Regions from separate parts of the Pseudomonas sp. LBUM1671 genome, predicted to be linked through region 1. Evidence: predicted binding sites of a transcription regulator. Region 1 holds the regulator's gene; the other holds the start of a gene.
The links. Region 1 encodes sigma-54, which starts transcription at its own class of promoters, with help from an activator protein. Its sites were predicted from a motif close to ANTGGCATNNANNTTGCTNT; they were not measured.
Positions count from the first base shown of each region.

Region 2: the regulator sigma-54 is predicted to act here: its motif matches at 3,730-3,749, upstream of ACA060_RS09250 (CmpA/NrtA family ABC transporter substrate-binding protein).

Region 1 covers NZ_CP166782.1:964,273-975,158, forward strand. The annotation lists gene ACA060_RS04210 (class II fumarate hydratase) at 1-302, shown strand, start outside; gene ACA060_RS04215 (DUF2753 family protein) at 330-758, shown strand; gene ACA060_RS04220 (superoxide dismutase) at 760-1,371, shown strand; gene ACA060_RS04225 (ZIP family metal transporter) at 1,402-2,295, shown strand; gene ACA060_RS04230 (HPr family phosphocarrier protein) at 2,456-2,731, opposite strand; gene rapZ (RNase adapter RapZ) at 2,747-3,604, opposite strand; gene ptsN (PTS IIA-like nitrogen regulatory protein PtsN) at 3,607-4,071, opposite strand; gene hpf (ribosome hibernation-promoting factor, HPF/YfiA family) at 4,084-4,392, opposite strand; gene ACA060_RS04250 (RNA polymerase factor sigma-54) at 4,467-5,960, opposite strand; gene lptB (LPS export ABC transporter ATP-binding protein) at 6,145-6,870, opposite strand; gene lptA (lipopolysaccharide transport periplasmic protein LptA) at 6,870-7,418, opposite strand; gene lptC (LPS export ABC transporter periplasmic protein LptC) at 7,405-7,977, opposite strand; gene ACA060_RS04270 (KdsC family phosphatase) at 7,985-8,509, opposite strand; gene ACA060_RS04275 (KpsF/GutQ family sugar-phosphate isomerase) at 8,509-9,483, opposite strand; gene ACA060_RS04280 (ATP-binding cassette domain-containing protein) at 9,761-10,570, shown strand; gene mlaE (lipid asymmetry maintenance ABC transporter permease subunit MlaE) at 10,570-10,886, shown strand, end outside.
Region 2 covers NZ_CP166782.1:2,012,983-2,023,868, reverse strand. The annotation lists gene rlmKL (bifunctional 23S rRNA (guanine(2069)-N(7))-methyltransferase RlmK/23S rRNA (guanine(2445)-N(2))-methyltransferase RlmL) at 1-1,549, opposite strand, end outside; gene rmf (ribosome modulation factor) at 2,081-2,296, shown strand; gene ACA060_RS09255 (quinone-dependent dihydroorotate dehydrogenase) at 2,618-3,637, opposite strand; gene ACA060_RS09250 (CmpA/NrtA family ABC transporter substrate-binding protein) at 3,869-5,080, shown strand; gene ACA060_RS09245 (ANTAR domain-containing response regulator) at 5,096-5,671, shown strand; gene ACA060_RS09240 (nitrate/nitrite transporter) at 5,910-7,121, shown strand; gene ACA060_RS09235 (bifunctional protein-serine/threonine kinase/phosphatase) at 7,129-8,799, shown strand; partial or broken gene ACA060_RS09230 (NAD(P)/FAD-dependent oxidoreductase) at 9,126-10,382, shown strand; gene ACA060_RS09225 (nitrate reductase) at 10,385-10,886, shown strand, end outside.

The sequences.
Region 1 (10,886 bases):
TCGCCCAGAACCTGCTGAGCAGCATCGAATTGCTGGCCAACTCCAGCCATCTGCTGGGGGAGAAGGCCATCGCCACTTTCAAGGTCAACGAGGCGCGGATCAAAGAGGCGCTGTCGCGCAACCCGATTCTGGTGACCGCACTCAACCCGATCATCGGTTACCAAAAAGCCGCTGAAATCGCCAAGAAGGCCTATCAGCAGGGCCGTCCGGTGATCGATGTCGCCCTGGAGCACACCGACCTGACGCGCAGCCAACTGGAAGAATTGCTCAACCCAGAGAAGCTCACCGCAGGCGGCGTGTAATCACCGCTACCGCTTTGGAGGCTCACCATGGAGCACTGGAAACGCACGATCGAAAGGGCTAATCGCCATTTCATGCTGGGTGAACTCGTCGATGCCCGCGAGGCTTACTTGCAGGCTTTGGCCCTGGCCCAGGTGTTATTCGAGCGCTGGGCGGATGCCGACGAAGCGGTGGCGGCCTGCGTGATTTCCCACCACAACCTGGCCGACTTGCACTTGCGTCTTAACCAGCCGGAGGAGAGCGCCGAATATTTGTGCGCGATCCATCAGCGGTTGTTGCAGACCCTGCAGGACCCGCGCCTGGCCCCGGCCCTGCGTGAAGCCGCGCTGCGCCAAAGCAGCAAAACCTATGTCGAGCTGCTGAATTTCATCAGCGAGCATGGCGAATACCCGCGCACGCACCGTTTGCTGCGCACCGATACCGCATCGTCTGCGCCTCTACATCATGGAGTCCATTGAAATGGCTTTTACCTTGCCTGCCCTGCCTTACGCCTACGATGCCCTGGAACCGCATATTGATGCGCAGACCATGGAGATCCACTACACCAAGCACCACCAGACCTACATCAATAATCTCAACGCCGCTGTCGAGGGCACCGAATTTGCCGAATGGTCGGTGGAAAAACTGGTCGCCAGCGTCCAGCAGTTGCCGGAAAAACTCCGTGCGGCGGTGATCAATCAGGGCGGCGGCCACGCCAACCATTCGCTGTTCTGGGAAGTGATGGCGCCTCACGGCGGCGGCAAACCCGACGGTGCGCTGGCCAAGGCGATTGATGAGCAACTGGGTGGCCTGGACCGTTTCAAGGAAGCCTTCACCAAAGCTGCGCTGACCCGCTTTGGCAGTGGCTGGGCCTGGCTGAGTGTCACACCGCAAAAGGCCCTGATTGTGGAAAGCAGCGGTAACCAGGACAGCCCGTTGATGAATGGCAATACGCCAATCCTCGGCCTGGATGTCTGGGAGCACGCCTATTACCTGCAATATCAGAACCGCCGTCCGGAATACATCAATGCGTTCTACAACGTCATCAATTGGCCTGAAGTCGCTGCGCGGTATCAGGCTGCGCTGGTTTAAGTCCTCTATCAAAACAATCCAAGGCTGACTATGGGCACTGAAACACTGGCGATCGGCAGCGGACGAATGTTTCGCTACGCGTTGGGATCGCTGTTGCTGCTGGCGGGCATGTCGTTGTTGGTCGCCCATGGACTGGCGTGGCTGGACCTCGAGCCAAGATTGCTGCGCGCACTGCAGGGCGGGGCGATTTGCGCCTTGGGCACTGCGTTGGGTGCAGTGCCGGTGCTGGTGATTCGGCGGATGCCGCAGTCGGTCAGCGATACGCTGCTCGGTTTCGGTGCCGGGGTGATGCTCGCGGCGACGGCGTTTTCGCTGATTGTCCCGGGGATCTCCGCCGCTGAAAGCCTGGGGCTGACACCCTGGGCGGCCAGCGGACTGATCAGCTTCGGCATCATGCTCGGCGCGTTCGGGCTGTTTCTGGTGGATCGAAAGGTCTCGGGCGCCTCACCGGAAATGCTCGTCGGAACCCTGGAACGGCCGGTCATCCCGCCGCGGATTTGGTTGTTTGTGTTTGCCATCATTGCCCACAACATTCCTGAAGGCATGGCGGTCGGGGTCTCGGCCGGTGGAGGAATGCCGGATGCCGACAGCCTGGCCATGGGCATCGCGTTGCAGGATGTACCGGAAGGGCTGGTGATCGCGCTGGTGCTGGCAGGCGCGGGGATGTCGCGGGTCAAGGCGTTCCTGATCGGTGCGGCATCAGGGTTGGTCGAGCCGGTCTTCGCGCTGTTGTGCGCCTGGCTGGTGAGCCTGGCCGAATTGCTGTTGCCATTGGGATTGGCGCTGGCGGCGGGGGCGATGTTGCTGGTGGTCACCCATGAAGTCATCCCCGAATCGCGGCGCAATGGTCACGACAAGCTGGCGAGCCTTGGGTTGTTGATCGGGTTTTGTTTGATGATGGTGATGGATACGGCGTTGGCCTGAAAAGGCATTGATGCCTGTGTGGCGAGGGGATTTATCCCCGTTGGGTCGCGAAGCGACCCCCAGCGTCGGTGCAGCAGACTAAGTTGCCTGCTTTACGACTGCTTCGCAGCCGAACGGGGATAAATCCCCTCGCCACAGGTGCCCGCTCAAAAAGGCGGGGTTACTCGCCTTCGTCGAAGAAGTTGTTGATCAATGCGACCAGCGCATCCATCGCTTCCTGCTCTTGCTCGCCTTCCGTACTCAGATGGATTTTGGTGCCCTTGCCGGCGGCGAGCATCATCATGGCCATGATGCTTTTGCCATCGACCGTGGATTCTGGTGTGCGACCGACTCTGATCTTGCATTCCGGATACTGACCAGCAACGCCAACGAATTTAGCCGAAGCGCGGGCATGCAGGCCCAGCTTGTTGATGATTTCTATGTCCCGAGCAGGCATCGCGATGTGAATCCTTTAGCTGAGGTCGCGGTGGCGAACCTGGACGTTCTTCAGGGATTGTTGCAGGACCTGGCCCAGACGTTCGGTCAGGTAGACGGAGCGGTGATGCCCGCCGGTGCAGCCAATGGCAATGGTGACATAAGCCCGGTTGCTGGCGGCAAAGCGCGGCAACCACTTGAGCAGGTATGTGGAAATGTCCTGGAACATCTCTTCGACGTCCGGTTGTGCCGCCAGGTAGTCGGCCACCGGTTGATCAAGTCCGGACTGCTCACGCAATTCCGGTTTCCAGTAAGGGTTGGGCAGGCAGCGCACGTCGAACACCAGGTCGGCGTCGACCGGCATGCCACGCTTGAACCCGAAAGACTCCACCAGGAACGCAGTGCCGGCTTCCGGCTGGTTCAGCAGGCGCAACTTGATGGTATCGCGCAGCTGATAAAGGTTCAGGTTGGTGGTGTTGACCTTGAGGTCGGCCAGGTCGGCGATAGGGCCCAGCAACAGGGTCTCGTCTTGAATCGCCTCGGCCAGCGAGCGATTGGCGTTGCTCAGAGGATGGCGACGACGGGTTTCCGAGAAGCGTTTGAGCAACGTTTCTTCGTCAGCGTCCAGATACAGCACATCGCATTTGATATGCCGACTGCGGACTTCTTCCAACAGTTCCGGAAACCGTGACAGGTGACTCGGCAGGTTGCGCGCATCGATGGAGACGGCAACCAGCGGCTGTGCCAGTTCAGTATGAATCAGCGCGCGCTCGGCCAGTTCCGGCAGTAATCCGGCGGGAAGGTTGTCGATGCAGTAGTAGCCGTTGTCCTCGAGAACATCGAGGGCGGTACTTTTACCTGAGCCGGAACGGCCACTGACGATGATCAGGCGCATGATCAGTGACCGTTCTGCTCGTCCAGGACAACCTGATACAAGGCTGCGTTGCTCGGGGCACTGCGCAGTTTTTCGCGCACTTCCTTGCGATCGAGCATGCTGGCGATCTGGCGCAGAAGTTCCAGGTGGGCATCGGTAGCGGCTTGCGGGACCAGCAGAACGAACAGCAGGTCAACCGGGGCGCCGTCGATGGCGTCGAAATCGATGGGGGCGTCGAGGTGCATCAGTGCGCTGACAGGCGACGTACAACCTTTCAGACGACAGTGGGGAATGGCGATGCCGTTACCAAAACCGGTCGAACCGAGTTTTTCACGGGCAATCAGAGCCTCGAAGACATCTTGCATCTCCAGATCCGGGACTTCTTTATGGATAAGGTTGGCAATTTGCTCGAGGGCTTTCTTTTTGCTGCCGCCCGGCACGTTCACGAGGGAACGGCCGGGGGTCAGGATGCTTTCAAGTCGGATCATGGGTAGGGAGTGTTAACGACCGGTCGCGCCCTGGAGGAGGCTTTGGGTCTTTTCCTTATGCTTTTTGAGTTGTTTATCCAGCTTGTCGGTCAGCGCGTCGATCGCCGCATACATATCGGTATGCTCCGCGTTGGCGACCACTTCATTGCCGGGAATATGCAGCGTGGCTTCGATTTTCTGCTTGAGCTTTTCGACCGTCATCGTGACCTGCACGTTGGTGATCTTGTCGAAATGCCTCTCTAATCGTTGGAGTTTTTCGCCGATGTAGGTGCGAAGAGGTTCGGTCACTTCCAGTTGGTGTCCACTGATGTTGACTTGCATACAGCTTCTCCTTCGTTGCCAGTGCATAAAGCGGCAGGCAGAAATGCCTGCCACTGGAACGCTGTGGCGTGGCTCTACATCAACCGCTTGCGTTCGCTCGAAGGCGCGATCCCGAGGGATTCGCGGTACTTGGCGACGGTGCGGCGAGCCACCTGAATGCCTTGTGCCTCCAGTAAACCAGCGATCTTGCTGTCACTCAACGGCTTTTTCTGATTTTCCGCAGCAACCAGTTTTTTGATGATCGCGCGGATCGCTGTGGACGAGCATTCACCGCCTTCGGAGGTGCTGACGTGGCTCGAGAAAAAGTATTTCAGTTCATATATGCCCCGAGGGGTATGCATGAATTTCTGTGTGGTCACCCGGGAAATCGTCGATTCGTGCATGCCTACCGCTTCGGCGATGTCATGCAGGACCAGCGGTTTCATCGCTTCGTCGCCGTACTCCAGGAAGCCGCGCTGATGCTCGACGATCTGGGTGGCTACTTTCATAAGAGTTTCGTTGCGGCTTTGCAGGCTTTTGATGAACCAGCGGGCTTCTTGCAGCTGATTGCGCATGAAGGTGTTGTCGGCACTGGTGTCGGCGCGGCGTACAAAACCGGCGTATTGAGCGTTGACCCGCAACCGTGGCACCGATTCCTGGTTCAGCTCGACCAGCCAGCGCTCGTTGTCCTTGCGCACGATCACGTCAGGGACAACGTACTCGGCTTCACTCGACTCGATCTGCGAGCCCGGACGCGGGTTGAGGCTCTGCACCAGTTCGATCACCTGGCGCAGTTCATCTTCCTTGAGCTTCATGCGGCGCATCAGCTGGCTGTAGTCGCGGCTGCCGAGCAGGTCGATGTAGTCGGTGACCAGGCGCTTGGCTTCAGCCAGCCAAGGCGTCTTGGCGGGCAGCTGGCGCAGTTGCAGCAGCAGGCATTCACCCAGGTTGCGGGCGCCGATGCCGGCCGGCTCGAATTGCTGGATGCGGTGCAGGACGGCTTCGATTTCGTCCAGTTCAATGTCCAGTTCCGGATCGAAGGCTTCGAGAATTTCCTCGAGGGTTTCGTCCAGGTAACCCTGATTGTTGATGCAGTCGATCAGGGTCACGGCGATCAGGCGATCGGTGTCGGACATCGGTGCCAGGTTCAGTTGCCACAACAAATGGCTTTGCAGGCTTTCGCCGGCCGATGTGCGGGTGGTGAAATCCCACTCGTCGTCATCGCTGCTGGGCAGGCTGCTGGCGCTGGTCTGGTAGACGTCTTCCCACGCGGTATCGACAGGCAGTTCGTTGGGAATGCGCTCGTTCCAGTCACCTTCCTCGAGGTTATCCACCGTCGGGGCGGTTTCCTGGTAGGAGGGTTCCGAAACATCGGCGTTGGGGAGCTGTTCGGCTTTGTCGGCCAATGGGTCGGCGTTATCGAAGTCGTCGCCTTCTTCCTGGCGTTCGAGCATCGGATTGGACTCCAGGGCCTCCTGGATTTCCTGTTGCAGGTCCAGGGTCGACAATTGGAGCAGGCGGATGGCCTGTTGCAGCTGCGGTGTCATCGTCAGCTGCTGGCCCATTCTCAAGACTAGCGATGGTTTCATGGCAGGGGCTTAACACCTTATTCGCCGGCGCACATGCGCCATCCACTACAGGGCGCCGGAGCGCCAAACATAAGCAAATTATATGCCCGAAACTGCAGCGTTTGCCTAGAGCGCTGTAACAATAAAAAAGTATTGATTTTTTATCGAGACGAGCGCTCGGACAACCAGCCAGACACGTCAGCGCTTACAGGCGGAACTCGTGGCCCAGATACACTTCTTTGACCAGTTCGTTGGCCAGGATGGTGGCGGAGTCACCTTCGGCGATCAGCTGGCCATCGTTTACGATGTAGGCAGTTTCGCAGATATCCAGGGTCTCACGGACGTTGTGGTCAGTGATCAGCACGCCAATGCCTTTGGCCTTGAGGTGGTAGATGATCTGTTTGATGTCGCCCACCGAGATCGGGTCCACACCGGCGAAAGGTTCATCGAGCAGGATGAATTTCGGGTTGGTGGCCAGTGCCCGGGCGATTTCCACGCGGCGGCGCTCACCACCGGACAGGCTCATGCCGAGGTTGTCGCGGATGTGGCTGATGTGGAATTCCTGCAGCAGGCTTTCCAGCTCCTTGCGACGATCGGCCTTGTCGAGTTCCTTGCGGGTCTCGAGGATGGCCATGATGTTGTCCGCAACCGAGAGTTTGCGGAAGATCGACGCTTCTTGCGGAAGATAGCCGATACCGGCCTTTGCACGACCGTGCATCGGCTGGTGGCTGACGTCCAGGTCGTCGATCAGTACGCGACCCTGATCGGCCTGCACAAGGCCAACGATCATGTAGAAGCAGGTGGTCTTGCCGGCGCCGTTAGGGCCCAGCAGGCCGACGATCTGACCGCTGTCGATGGACAGGCTGACGTCACGCACGACCTGGCGGCTCTTGTAGCTCTTGGCCAGATGCTGAGCTTTCAGAGTTGCCATTACGGGGCCTTTTGCTCTTCGGTTTTCTTTTTCGGCTGGATCACCATGTCAATGCGCGGACGCGACTCGGTGACCTTGCTGCCCGTAGCACGCCCGGCGCTCGCAAGCTTTTTCTGGGTGTCGTAGACGATTTTCTCGCCTTGGGTGGTGTTGTTGTCCTTGTCGATGACTTTCGCTTTATCGATCAGCACGACGCGGTTTTGCGAGGCGTGGTACTGGATGGTCACCCCCCAGCCTTGCACAGGCTTGGTGTCGCCAGCCGTCTGCATCTGCTCAAAGTAGGCAAGGTTGCCCACCGATGTCACCACGTCAATGTCGCCAGTCGAGGTGCGAGTGATGGTCACGGTATTGCCGGTGACCTTCATCGAGCCCTGAGTAATGATCACGTCACCCTTATAGGTGGCAACGCCATTCTTGTCGTCCAGTTGGGCGTCGTCGGCCTGAATGCGGATAGGCTGCTCTTGATCGTTCGGCAGAGCCCAGGCGCTCACGCTTCCCAGTGCTGCGCCCAGACTGAGCAAAATAGGGAGAGTTTTAACGAGCCTCATACTGTCCTCTTACGTTCGATAGCAGGTGTATCCTGCTTTCTTTCAAGTACGCTTTCATTCCGTTGCCTGTCGATACACCGCCAGCGCCGTCGATTCTAACGGGTTGATCGGTCTGCGCATATTGCTCCTTGGGGAACACAGTCATACGGGTGGTGGTAATCAGGGTTTTGCGGTTTTTCTCGTCGAAACGCGTGATGCGGACCGAGTCGATCAGCTCGACCTGAGTGCCGTCCGGGTTGACTTCGCCGTGCTCACTCTGGACGTGCCAGGGAAACTCGGTACCACGAAACATGTTCAGGTCAGGGTTGGTCAGCAACGTCACCTCGCTCACTTTCAGGTGTTCGACCTTGTCGGACGTCATTTCATACTGCAATTTGCCGTCCGGCAGGTACTGCACGCTGTGGGCGTTCAGGGCGTAATAGTCGATCGCGCTTTCATCGACCTTGACCACGGGTTTGTCGAGGAAGCGTTCGGGGCTGATGTTCCAGTAGCCGACCGCGGCGAACAGCGCCGCGATGCAACCGAACAACAGGATGTTACGAATCTTTTTGCTCAGCATAGTGGGCTCACAGGTACGCGGCGTTGGCCGCATCGAGGCGGCCCTGGGCGCGCAGGATCAATTCACAGAATTCGCGTGCGGCACCCTCGCCACCACGGGCCAGGGTGATGCCGTGGGCGTGTTCGCGCACGAAGCTGGCGGCGTTTGCTACGGCCATGCCCAGGCCCACGCGACGAATCACCGGCAGGTCCGGCAAATCGTCGCCCAGATAGGCGACCTGTTCATAGCTTAGGTTGAGTTGAGCCAGAAGCTCGTCGAGCACCACCAGTTTGTCTTCGCGCCCCTGGTAAACGTGTGGAATGCCGAGGTTTTTCGCTCGACGTTCGACCACCGGGGTCTTGCGGCCGCTGATGATAGCGGTCTGCACGCCGGCTGCCATCAACATCTTGATGCCTTGGCCGTCGAGGGTGTTGAACGTCTTGAATTCACTGCCGTCTTCGAGGAAGTACAGGCGCCCGTCGGTCAGCACGCCATCGACATCGAATACCGCGAGTTTGATCTGTTTGCCGCGTTGCAGCAGGTCCGTGCTCATTACATTACTCCCGCACGCAGCAAGTCGTGCATGTTCAAGGCGCCGACCGGACGGTCTTCGCTGTCGACCACGACCAGTGCGTTAATCTTGTGGTCTTCCATGATTTTCAGGGCTTCGGCGGCGAGCATCTCGGCGCGAGCGGTCTTGCCGTGCGCAGTCATGACCTGATCGATGGTGGCGCTGTGGATGTCGATGCTGCGGTCCAGCGTACGGCGCAAGTCACCATCAGTGAAGATTCCTGCCAGTTTGCCATTGGCTTCGAGGATTACGGTCATGCCCAGGCCCTTGCGGGTCATTTCCATCAGCGCGTCCTTGAGCAGCGTGCCGCGCTGAACCTGTGGTAGCTCTTGGCCGGCGTGCATGACGTTTTCGACTTTCAGCAGCAGGCGTCGGCCCAGCGCGCCGCCCGGGTGGGAAAAGGCGAAATCTTCAGCGGTAAAGCCCCGGGCTTCCAGCAGCGCAACAGCCAGGGCGTCGCCCATGACCAGCGCGGCGGTGGTCGAAGAGGTCGGCGCCAGGTTCAGCGGGCAGGCTTCGTGCTCGACGTGAACGTTGAGATTGACCTCGGCAGCCTTGGCCAGCGCCGAGTCCGGATTGCCGGTCACGCTGATCAATTTGATGCCCAGACGCTTGATCAGGGGCAGCAGGGTGACGATTTCATTGGTGGAACCGGAGTTCGACAGGGCCAGGATGATGTCGTCGCGCGTGATCATGCCCATGTCGCCGTGGCTGGCTTCGGCCGGGTGCACGAAAAACGCCGTGGTGCCGGTGCTGGCCAGGGTGGCGGCGATCTTGTTGCCGATGTGCCCCGATTTGCCCATGCCGACCACGACCACGCGGCCTTTGCTCTCCAGAATCATCTCGCAAGCGCGTACGAAATCTGCGTCGATATGGGGCAGCAAGCCTTGTACGGCTTCCAGTTCGAGGCGGATGGTGCGTTGTGCAGATTGAATCAGGTCGCTGGATTGGCTCATGTCAGAAATCGTATAGCCTGATGAAAAGGCGGCGATTATAGCGGTAATGATCAAAACCCTCACGCAAGTTCGTCATGCTTTGTCATTCCCTGTTACCGAATCCTCTCTGGGCGAGGCTTTTTGCCTGTCATGTTGCTGAACATGGGCCGGCTTGGGCCTTGGGCGCTTGGCCTTTGCAGTGATATAGTTCGCCGCCAGTTCGGCCTGCCCGGGGAGGTATGTGCTTTCGTCAGGAAGCCAGGCGTCCGAGTGTGAGGCTGCATCGCAAGGAGTTTAGATGAGTGCCGATAACGCCTACGCGGTCGAGCTGAAGGGACTGTCCTTCAAGCGCGGTGCGCGCAGCATTTTCAATAACGTCGATATCCGTATCCCACGCGGCAAGGTCACCGGCATCATGGGGCCTTCCGGGTGTGGCAAGACCACGCTGTTGCGTCTGATGGGCGCACAGCTGCGTCCTACCAAGGGCGAAGTCTGGGTCAATGGCCAGAACCTGCCGAAGCTGTCGCGCAGCGATCTGTTCGATGCGCGCAAGCACATGGGCGTGCTGTTCCAGAGCGGCGCGCTGTTTACCGACCTCGATGTGTTCGAGAACGTCGCCTTTCCGCTGCGCGTTCATACCGAGCTGCCGGAAGAAATGATCCGTGACATCGTCCTGCTCAAATTGCAGGCCGTGGGGCTGCGTGGCGCCATCGACCTGATGCCCGACGAGCTGTCCGGTGGCATGAAGCGCCGTGTCGCGCTGGCGCGGGCGATTGCCCTCGATCCGCAGATCCTCATGTACGACGAACCCTTCGTCGGCCAGGACCCTATCGCCATGGGCGTGTTGGTGCGCCTGATCCGCTTGCTCAACGATGCGCTGGGCATCACCAGCATCGTGGTTTCCCACGATCTGGCCGAGACCGCCAGCATTGCCGACTACATCTATGTGGTGGGCGAGGGGCAAGTCCTGGGGCAGGGCACTCCCGAAGAGCTGATGAACTCTCAGGAACCACGGATTCGTCAATTCATGACCGGCGAACCCGACGGTCCGGTTGCATACCACTTTCCAGCGACGGATTACCGCGCAGATCTCCTGGGGAAGCGTTGATGCGCAAGATTTCACTATTAGAACGCGTGCGTCGATTCGGCCACGGCGGCATCGATGTGTTGTCGGTGTTCGGGCGTTCGGCGATTTTCCTGTTTCATGCCTTGCTCGGCCGCGGCGGTATCGGCGGCGGTTTTGGCCTGCTGATCAAGCAACTGCATTCCGTGGGCGTGATGTCCCTGGTGATCATTGTGGTCTCCGGGGTGTTCATTGGCATGGTGCTGGCGCTGCAGGGCTTCAACATTCTGTCCAGCTACGGTTCTGAGCAGGCGGTCGGGCAGATGGTTGCGCTGACGCTGTTGCGTGAACTCGGTCCTGT
Region 2 (10,886 bases), 1.0 Mb from region 1:
ACATGCGCGCCGAGGCTTTTTCCGGGTCGATGGACTTCGGTGCGGCGTATTCCTGGACGTGGACCCAATCCTGATACAGGTCGATGGCCATGGAATATTCCGGCATGTCGGCATCGTAGACGCGGTAGCAATCAATGCCTTCACGCTTGACCCACTTGCCCAACGCCTTGAGGTTCTTTTGCAGGCGGTTGGCAAACATCTGCCCGCCTTCGCTCAAGCGCGGTTGCTCGATCACCACCGGGGCCGGTTTGATCGGGTTGCCGTTCTTGTTGTACTTCTCGTACTTGCCCGGCGCTACATCGTTGTCTGCAACTTCGACTTCCGCCTGCTCGCGCTCGACCTGACGCTGTTCCGGGGTGCGACGCTCGCCGGTGACGAACTGGTCCGGGGTAACTTTGATCAGCAGCAATTTGCACGGCAAGGCGCCGTTCCAGAACGAATACTGTTTATGGCTGCGGATGCCCATGCGCTTGCCCAGGTCCGGCGCGCCGGTGAACACGGCCGCTTCCCAGTTCAGGCACGCCTGACGCAGACGCTCGCCGAGGTTCTGGTAGAGGTAGAGCAAGCTCGCCTCATCGCCCAGACGCTCGCCGTACGGCGGGTTGCAGATCACCAGGCCTTTCTGGTTCTGGTCCGGACGCGGCTCGAACGTGCCGACTTCGCCCTGGTAGATCTTGATCCACTCGCTCAGGCCTGCACGCTCGACGTTGTTGCGGCCCGGTTGAATCAGGCGCGGGTCGGCTTCGTAACCGCGAATCCACAGCGGTGGCTTGGCCAGGCCGGCCGCAGCGCGTTCGGTGGCTTCTTCGTGGAGCTTTTTCCACAGCGCCGGCACGTGACCGAGCCAGGCGGTGAAGCCCCACTGCTCGCGACGCAGGTTCGGCGCCATGTCGGCGGCGATCATCGCTGCTTCGACGAGGAACGTACCGACACCGCACATTGGGTCAGCCAGTGCGCCGCCATCGGCCGCGATACGTGGCCAGCCGGAACGGATCAGGATCGCGGCCGCGAGGTTTTCCTTCAGCGGCGCCGCGCCCTGCTGCAAGCGATAACCGCGCTGGTGCAGGCTGTGGCCGGACAGGTCGAGGGACAGAATGGCTTCGCCACGGTCCAGGCGCAGGTGAATGCGCAGGTCCGGGTTGAGCTTGTCGATGGACGGACGGTCGCCTTGCGGGGTGCGCAGTTTGTCGACGATGGCGTCTTTGACTTTCAAGGCGCCGAAGTGGGTGTTGTCGATGCCCGAGCCGTGACCGCTGAACTCGACGGCCAGGGTGCCGTCATTGAGCATGTGGTCTTGCCACTCGATGTCGAGCACGCCGTGGTACAGGTCTTCGGCGTCTTTCATCGGGAAACGCTTGAGCACCAGCAGGACCCGGTTCGCCAGACGCGACCACAGGCACAGGCGATAAGCGGTTTCCATGGTGGCCATGCCGCGCACAGCAGAGGTGTGCTCACGCGCTTCTTCAAGGCCAAGCCCGACGGCTTCCTCGATAAGCAGGCCTTCAAGACCTTTTGGGCAAGTGAGGAAGAGTTCGAAACGATCGGACATGGTAATTCCAGAGCCTTTAGCTAAGTGAACCGGCAACGCATTGCCGGCCCGGTTTTCAATCAGGCGCTTTTCTAAAAGAGCGCCCGCGTGGCACGAAGGTGTGCCGTCCCACCCGTGCTGCTCAGGTTAGAAGAGCTTAGATGCACAGGCAGATAAAAAAGTTGATGCAACAAAATGTCATAAGCCGACCCTTCGTCGAATAGTCGTCCTGCTCAACAGGAGCCATTCTCACTAAAGGATTAACCCCGTCATCCTGCGGGGGGCCGATCATACAGGGCTTTGACCAATAAACACTGGACAACATCGTGTTACTTATGGCCTTAGCATCTTTCTGGTTACGTTCTTATGACAAAACGATCATTCCCTCGATGTGACGCATTGGTTAGAACTCAACACAGGTTGACGTCGCAACGGCGTCAACACCTTGGCTCGCGACGCCGGCAGCGAGCCCCAACGGCAGGAGTTTTTTTCTGCCAGACCTCAATTGAGGTCGACGCGATAAATACAGTCAACAAGTGAGGGCAACACCCTATGAGAAGACTTAAGCGTGATCCGTTGGAAAGAGCATTTTTGCGCGGATATCAATATGGCGTTGGTGGCAAATCCCGTGAGCTTTGCCCATTTACTCTACCGTCGGTACGCCAAGCCTGGATTAACGGCTGGCGAGAAGGACGCGGCGACAACTGGGACGGTATGACCGGCACTGCGGGAATCCACAGACTCAACGAACTTCACGCCGTCGGCTAAACACAGGGCACAACACTCCGACACGACAATCTGATTACGTAACGACTTACCACGCACGCCCCATCCGGGCGGCGGGCTCCGGCCCAGGGGCACCTTCGAGGTGCCCTTTTTTATGCCTGTAAAAACACACACTGGGGAAATCGCTTTTGTGGTGAGGGGATTTATCCCCGTTGGGTCGCGAAGCGGCCCCAAACCCAGGCAACTCGGTGAATCAGTCAAAACTCATTGGCCGGATTTGCGACGGCTTCGCCGCCGAACGGGGATAAATCCCCTCGCCACAGAGAACTCACCTCAGCCCAGAAGCACTCTTGCCACAGGGGTTCAGCGCAGGGCGGCGATGGCGTCGACAGATTCGCGAATCAGCGCCGGGCCTTTGTAGATGAAGCCGGAGTAGATCTGCACCAGACTCGCGCCCGCGGCGATTTTCTCGGCTGCGTGCTTGCCTTCAGTGATGCCGCCCACGGCGATGATCGGCAAGCGCCCGGCCAGTTCCGCCGCCAGTACCTTCACGGTATGGGTGCTCTTCTCGCGAACCGGTGCGCCGGACAGACCGCCCGCCTCGTCACCATGCTCCATGCCTTCGACGCCCACGCGGCTCAGGGTGGTGTTGGTGGCAATCACCGCGTCCATCCCGGTGTCGATCAACGCTTGCGCGACCTGCGCGGTTTCTTCGTCGGTCATGTCCGGTGCGATCTTGATCGCCAGCGGTACATGTTTGCCGTGGCGCAACGCCAGTTCTGCGCGACGGGTCGCCAGATCAGCCAGCAATTGCTTGAGCGAATCACCGAACTGCAGGCTGCGCAGGCCCGGGGTGTTCGGCGAGCTGACATTGACCGTCACGTAGCTGGCGTGGGCGTAGACCTTGTCCAGGCAGATCAGGTAATCGTCGACTGCGCGCTCAACCGGCGTATCGAAGTTCTTGCCGATGTTGATGCCCAGCACGCCCTTGTACTTGGCCGCCGCCACGCGGGCCAGCAGGTGATCGACGCCGAGGTTGTTGAACCCCATGCGGTTGATGATCGCCTCGGCATCCGGCAGACGGAAAATCCGTGGCTTCGGGTTGCCCGGCTGCGGACGCGGGGTGATGGTGCCGATTTCGACAAAACCGAAACCCAGCTGGGCAAAACCGTCGATGGCCGCGCCGTTCTTGTCCAGACCGGCCGCCAGACCCACCGGGTTCGGAAATTCCAGACCCATGACATTCACCGGCATTTTCGCCGGTGCCTTGCACAGCAAACCGTTAAGGCCCAAACGTCCGCCCGCGCCGATCAGGTCCAGGGACAGATCGTGGGAGGTTTCCGGGGAAAGTTTGAACAACAGCTGACGGGCCAGGGTGTACATGGGCGGTTTTGACTCGATTGGCGGCGAAATGAGGCGGCAATTATAGCCGTGCATCGCGGTCGCAAGCGAGGCGCACAACAAAATCAGCGAGCGATGGCATATGCCTTGCACCAACACTGACATCAGCACTCATGCCAACGGCGGGATGAGTCGAAAGACAAAGGCGTCGTCACTTGGCCTTGCCCTGGCAAGCAGCCCGGTACGGCGCTTTTTTTTGGAAGGTGTTTAGCCATGAATGAAACCACAGCGGGCCCGTTGGCCTGGGTCAATGGCAGCGATGCCCCGGAAAAGACTGAAATCAACCTCGGCTTCATGGCCTTGAGCGACTGTGCCTCGGTGGTGGTCGCGGCCACGCAAGGTTTTGCACAGCCTTACGGCCTGACCCTGAACCTCAAGCGCCAGTCGTCCTGGGCCAACCTGCGAGACAAACTGGTCAGCGGCGAACTCGACGCCGCCCACAGCCTGTATGGCCTGATTTATGCCGTGCACCTGGGCATCGGCGGCGTGGTGCCGACCGACATGGCGGTGCTCATGGGCCTGAACCAGAACGGCCAGAGCATCAATCTTTCTCACGGCTTGCAGGCCTTGGGGGTGACCAGTCCTGAAGCACTGGACCGGCACGTGCACCAAAGTCGCCCAAAACTGACCTTCGCCCAGACATTTCCCACGGGCACCCATGCGATGTGGCTGTATTACTGGCTCGCGAGCCAGGGCATTCATCCGTTGCAGGACGTCGACAGCGTGGTGGTGCCGCCGCCACAGATGGTCGCGCACCTGCAAGCCGGGCGCATCGATGGCTTCTGCGTCGGCGAGCCGTGGTCCGCCAGCGCGGTAAAGCAGAACCTGGGGTTCACCATGGCGACGAGCCAGACCATCTGGCCCGACCACCCGGAAAAAGTCCTCGGCTGCACCCGCGCCTTTGTCGAGCAATACCCCAACACCGCCCGGGCGTTGGTGATGGCGATCCTCGAGGCCAGTCGCTTCATCGAAGACGGCAACGAAAACCGCCGCAGCACTGCGAAGCTGTTGAGTGCGCCCGAATACCTTGATGCGCCGCTCGATTGCATCGAACCGCGCTTGCTCGGTGACTACGCCGATGGCCTCGGCAATCGCTGGCAGGACCCGCACGCGCTGCGTTTTCATGCGAACGGCGAGGTCAACGTGCCGTACTTGTCCGACGGCATGTGGTTCATGACTCAGTTCCGCCGCTGGGGTTTGTTGCGCGACGACCCGGATTACCTCGGCGTGGCCCGTCAGGTCCAGCAACTAGACTTGTACCGTGAGGCCGCCAGCGCAGTCGGTGTTGCCTCCGAGGGCGAGGCAATGCGCAGCAGCCAGTTGATCGACGGCAAAATCTGGGACGGCTCCGACCCGGCCGGTTATGCCCGCAGTTTCAAGCTGCACGCCATGAGCGACAGCTCGCCCCTCATCGCCAGCCGCTGACAGGAGACTGCGAATATGTTGCGTATCCTGCTGATCAACGACACAGCAAAAAAAGTCGGCCGCCTGAAAGCGGCGCTGACCGAAGCCGGGTTTGAGGTCATTGATGAATCCGGTCTGACCATTGACCTGCCCGCGCGCGTCGAAACGGTGCGTCCTGATGTAATTCTGATCGATACCGAGTCACCGAGCCGCGATGTGATGGAGCAAGTGGTGCTGGTTTCCCGCGATCAACCGCGGCCGATTGTGATGTTTACCGATGAACATGATCCCGACGTGATGCGCCAGGCGATCAAGTCCGGGGTCAGTGCCTACATCGTCGAAGGCATTCACGCACAACGCTTGCAGCCGATTCTCGACGTGGCCATGGCCCGCTTTGAAAGCGACCAGGCCCTGCGCGCCCAGCTCAACGCCCGCGACCAGCAACTGGCCGAGCGCAAGCGCATCGAGCTGGCCAAGGGGCTGCTGATGAAAATGAAGGACTGCAACGAGGAAGAGGCCTACACGCTCATGCGCCGCCAGGCCATGAGCCGGCAGCAGAAGCTGATTCAGGTGGCGGAGCAGATAATTGCCATGAGCGAATTGCTCGGCTGACCCCTCGCCACAAAAGCAGGGTGTTGGCACAGATCTGGCTAAGTAATCGTTACAGGTAACCAACGGCGGTTGCCCCACCTACGACAAAGACGTCGCTCACCTCATTTGCCCATGGCGAATCGGGTGGCGGCGTTTTTTCGTTTTGGCCCCAGAGATCGGGGCCGGTGGTGCGGCCGATGCGGCGCCCCACCTGCAAGCTCCTGACTCTTCTCGAGACTCCCTACAGCTGAGGTGCGCGATGAATTCAAGCTTCTGGAAATCCGGTCACACGCCGACATTGTTCGCAGCGTTCCTCTATTTCGACCTGAGCTTCATGGTCTGGTACCTGCTCGGCCCACTGGCGGTGCAGATCGCCACCGACCTGCAACTGACCACCCAGCAACGCGGGCTGGTGGTGGCCACGCCGATTCTGGCCGGGGCCATACTGCGCTTTTTGATGGGCTTGCTGGCTGATCGCCTGTCGCCCAAGACCGCTGGCCTGATCGGCCAGGTGATCGTCATCTGCGCCCTGTTCGTTGCCTGGAGACACGGCATCCACAGTTACGAACAAGCGCTGCTATTGGGCTTGTTCCTCGGTGTGGCCGGCGCATCCTTCGCCGTCGCCCTGCCGCTGGCGTCGCAGTGGTATCCGCCACAGCATCAAGGCAAGGCCATGGGCATCGCCGGGGCCGGTAACTCGGGCACCGTACTTGCTGCGCTGATCGCTCCAGTCCTGGCTGCCGCGTTTGGCTGGAGCAACGTGTTCGGTTTCGCCCTGATCCCGCTGATCCTGACCATCATCGTCTTCGCCTGGCTGGCCAAAAACGCCCCTGAGCGGCCGAAAGCCAAGTCCATGTCCGATTACTTGAAGGCGTTGGGCGACCGCGACAGTTGGTGGTTCATGTTTTTCTACAGCGTGACCTTCGGCGGTTTCATCGGCCTGGCCAGCGCCCTGCCCGGCTACTTCAACGACCAATACGGCTTGAACCCGGTGACCGCTGGTTACTACACCGCAGCTTGCGTGTTCGGTGGCAGCCTGATGCGTCCATTGGGCGGCGCGCTGGCCGATCGATTTGGTGGGATCCGCACATTGCTGGGGATGTACACGGTCGCAGCGGTCTGCATCGCGGCGGTGGGTTTCAACCTGCCGAGTTCTTACGCGGCACTGGCGCTTTTCGTTTGCACCATGCTCGGTTTGGGTGCGGGTAACGGCGCGGTTTTCCAATTGGTCCCGCAGCGTTTTCGTCGGGAGATCGGCGTAATGACCGGTTTGATCGGCATGGCCGGCGGCATTGGCGGCTTCGCCTTGGCGGCGGGCATGGGTGCGATCAAGCAAAGCACCGGCAGTTATCAACTGGCCTTGTGGTTGTTCGCCAGCCTTGGCGTGCTCGCCTGGTTCGGTCTTCACGGCGTGAAACGTCGCTGGAGAACCACTTGGGGTTCGGCCGCTGTGACCGCTGCCCGGGTCTGAGACCGCAATGAGCCTGCAACTGAGTTTTGCCGAAGCGAGCGCCATCGGCCCTCGCGAGGAAAATCAGGACGCCCTGCGCCTGGTCACTCCGGCCCCGGCGCTGGCGGCGAGCAAGGGTTACCTGTTCGCCATCGCCGACGGGGTCAGCCAGTGCGCCGACGGTGGGCTCGCCGCTCGCTCGACCTTGCAGGCCCTGGCGCTGGACTATTACGCCACCCCGGAAACCTGGGGTGTCGCGCAAGCGCTGGATCGCCTGCTGTTGGCGCAAAATCGCTGGCTGCAGGCCAATGGCGGTGGGCAGCCGCTGCTCACCACGGTCAGTGCCTTGGTCATGCGCGGCAGGCGTTTTACCCTGGCCCATGTCGGTGATTGCCGGGTTTACCGCTGGCACGCCGACACCTTGCAACGGGTCAGCGAGGATCACGTCTGGGAGCAACCGGGCATGCAGCATGTGCTCAAGCGTGCACTGGGGCTCGATCAGCATTTAGTCCTGGATTTTCTCGACGGTGAATTGCGCCTCGATGAGAGCTTTGTGCTGCTCAGCGATGGTATCTGGGCTGTGCTGGGTGACACGGCTATCGCGGCGATTCTGCGCGACCAGCCGGACCTGCACAGCGCTGCGCAAACCCTGGTCAGCGCGGCGCATCTGGCCGGCAGCCAGGACAATGCCAGCGCCCTGCTGGTGCGGGTCGATGCCCTCGGTGAAACGAGCATCGGCGATGCACTGATTCATTTGCAGCAATGGCCGCTGCCACCCGCGCTGAAAACGGGTCAGACGTTCGAGGGTTGGCAGGTCGAAGGGATTCTCGGCCAGAGCCAGCAGTCACTGCTCTATCGGGTTCGCGACAGCCAACAACAACCCTGGCTGCTGAAAACCCTGCCCGCTGCGCTGCGCGACGATCATCTGGCCGGGCAGGCCTTGCTGTCGGAGGAATGGTTTCTCAAGCGCGTGGCCGGACGGCATTTTCCTGAAGTCCATGCCGCCAGTCAGCGTCAGCATTTGTACTACGTGATGCGTGAATATTCCGGATCGACCCTGGCGGAGTTGCACGAACGGGTAGCAGCGCTGCCGCTGGCGCAATGGCAGGATCTGGCCGAGCGCCTGCTCAAGGCCGTCGGCATGCTGCATCGCCGACAGATTCTTCATCGCGACATCAAACCGGAGAACCTGTTGCTGGGGGACGACGGTGAGTTGCGCCTACTGGATTTCGGCCTCGCTTACTGCCCCGGTCTGTCCGAGGATCAGCCCTCTGCACTGCCCGGAACTCCCAGCTACATCGCGCCGGAAGCCTTTGGCGGTGAGGCACCGACACCGCAGCAGGATTTGTACGCAGTCGGTGTAACCCTGTATTTCCTGCTGACCGGGCATTATCCCTACGGCGAAATCGAAGCCTTCCAGCGTCCACGGTTTGGCGTGCCTGTCAGCGCCAGCCGCTACCGCCCCGACCTGCCGGACTGGATCGCGCAAAGTCTGGAACGCGCGGTGGCGGTGGATCCGGGTCAGCGCTTTGAAACGGCGGAGGAATGGTTGCTGCTATTAGAACAGGGTGAGCGGCGCAGCTTGAGTGTGCGGCCCAGGCCCTTGCTGGAGCGCGAGCCGTTGAAGGTATGGCGGACGTTGGCGCTGGTGTCGTTGGTGGTGAATCTGGTGCTGCTGGTCGTGCTATTTCACGGCTAACACTGCCCCCTTCACAAAAACCGCGCCAATTGCGGGCAACGTGCATTTAATCGGTGCAAAAGCGCCCCTATCAAAATGCCGAGAGCGCGATAAAACCGTAGAAATCCGAGAATCTGAAGCACTTGGCACAACCACTGCATTACCTCTCCCAACAGACATAAAGCCCAGCCTTCAACGATGAAGGGTGCGCTTCCCGAGAGAACGGGACCAGGACAAAGGCGTCCTCGCTAGGCAACTAGCGGGACGCCTTTTTTTGTTTGCGCAAAATATGTCGAGCAAGACCTGACAGCCCAGATGAGGCGGGTCCGAGCTCCCCGGAGAACCTGATGAAGAAATTAAAACTGGTGATGATCGGCAACGGCATGGCCGGGGTCCGCACCCTGGAAGAACTGCTCAAGCTGAGTAACGAGCTGTACGACATCACGGTCTTCGGCGCCGAACCCCATACCAACTACAACCGTATCCTGCTGTCGCCGGTACTGGCCGGCGAGCAGACGTTCGAAGAGATCGTACTCAACGATCTCGACTGGTACCTGGACAACCACATCAAGTTGCTGCTCAACCGCAAAGTGGTGGAGATCGACCGGATCAAACGCCGCGTGATCGCCGATGACGGCACCGAGGCCGAGTACGATCGCCTGTTGATCGCCACCGGCTCGACCCCGTTCATCCTGCCGATTCCCGGCAACACCTTGCAGGGCGTGATCGGCTACCGCGACATTGCCGACACCCAAGCCATGATCAACACCGCGAAAACCCACAAGCACGCCGTGGTGATCGGTGGCGGCCTGCTCGGCCTGGAAGCTGCAAACGGCCTGATGTTGCGCGGCATGCACGTCACGGTGGTGCACATTGGCGAGTGGCTGCTGGAACGGCAACTGGACAAAACCAGTGGCCAACTCCTGCAAACCGCCCTGGAAGCCCGTGGCCTGCATTTTCGCCTGAGCGAACAGACCCAGGCCCTGCACGATGCCGGTAACGGCCGGGTCGGCTCGGTTGAATTCAAGAACGGCGACATTATCCCCGCCGACCTGGTGGTCATGGCGGCCGGCATCCGCCCAAGCACGGAACTGGCAGAAAAATCCGGCATCCCTTGCCATCGCGGAATCCTGGTCAATGACACGATGCAAACCTACGACCCTCGGGTCTATGCCATCGGCGAATGCGCCAGCCACCGTGGCACCGCCTACGGCCTGGTCGCGCCGCTGTTCGAGCAAGCCAAGGTCTGCGCCAACCACCTCGCGCAACTGGGCTTCGCCACCTACAAGGGCTCGGTGACCTCGACCAAACTGAAAGTCACCGGCATCGATCTGTTTTCCGCCGGCGACTTCATGGGCGGCGAAGGCACCGAAACCATCACCCTCTCCGACCCGATCAGCGGGATCTACAAAAAACTGGTGATCAAGGATGACGTGCTGGTCGGCGCTTGCCTGTATGGCGATACGGAAGATGGCGGTTGGTACTTCCGGCAGATCCGTGAGAATCACGCCATCGACGAGATCCGCGATCACCTGATGTTCGGCAGCTCTTCGTTTCCGGGGCCGGCCCTCGGCGACGCAGGACACTCAGGCCGGGAAGCAAGCTGATGAACCAGATCACCGCTTCCACCTGCTGCTACTGCGGGGTCGGCTGCGGCGTGCTGATCGAGCATGACGGCGAGCAAATCCTCGGCGTCAGCGGCGATCCGAGCCACCCGGCCAACTTCGGCAAATTGTGCAGCAAGGGTTCGACCCTGCACCTGACCGGCGACCTGACGGCGCGAGCGTTGTATCCCGAACTGCGCCTGGGCAAAGGCCTGGCACGCAGCCGCACCGATTGGGACACCGCCCTCGATCATGCGGCCAATGTCTTCGCTCAAACCATCACCGAACACGGCCCGGACAGCGTCGCGTTCTACATCTCCGGGCAGTTGCTGACCGAGGACTACTACGCCTTCAACAAACTGGCGCGGGCGCTGGTGGGCACCAACAACATCGACAGTAATTCGCGGCTGTGCATGTCGTCTGCGGTGGTCGGCTACAAGCGCAGCCTGGGTGCCGATGCGCCACCGTGCAGCTACGAAGACCTGGAAGTGAGCGACTGCGTGA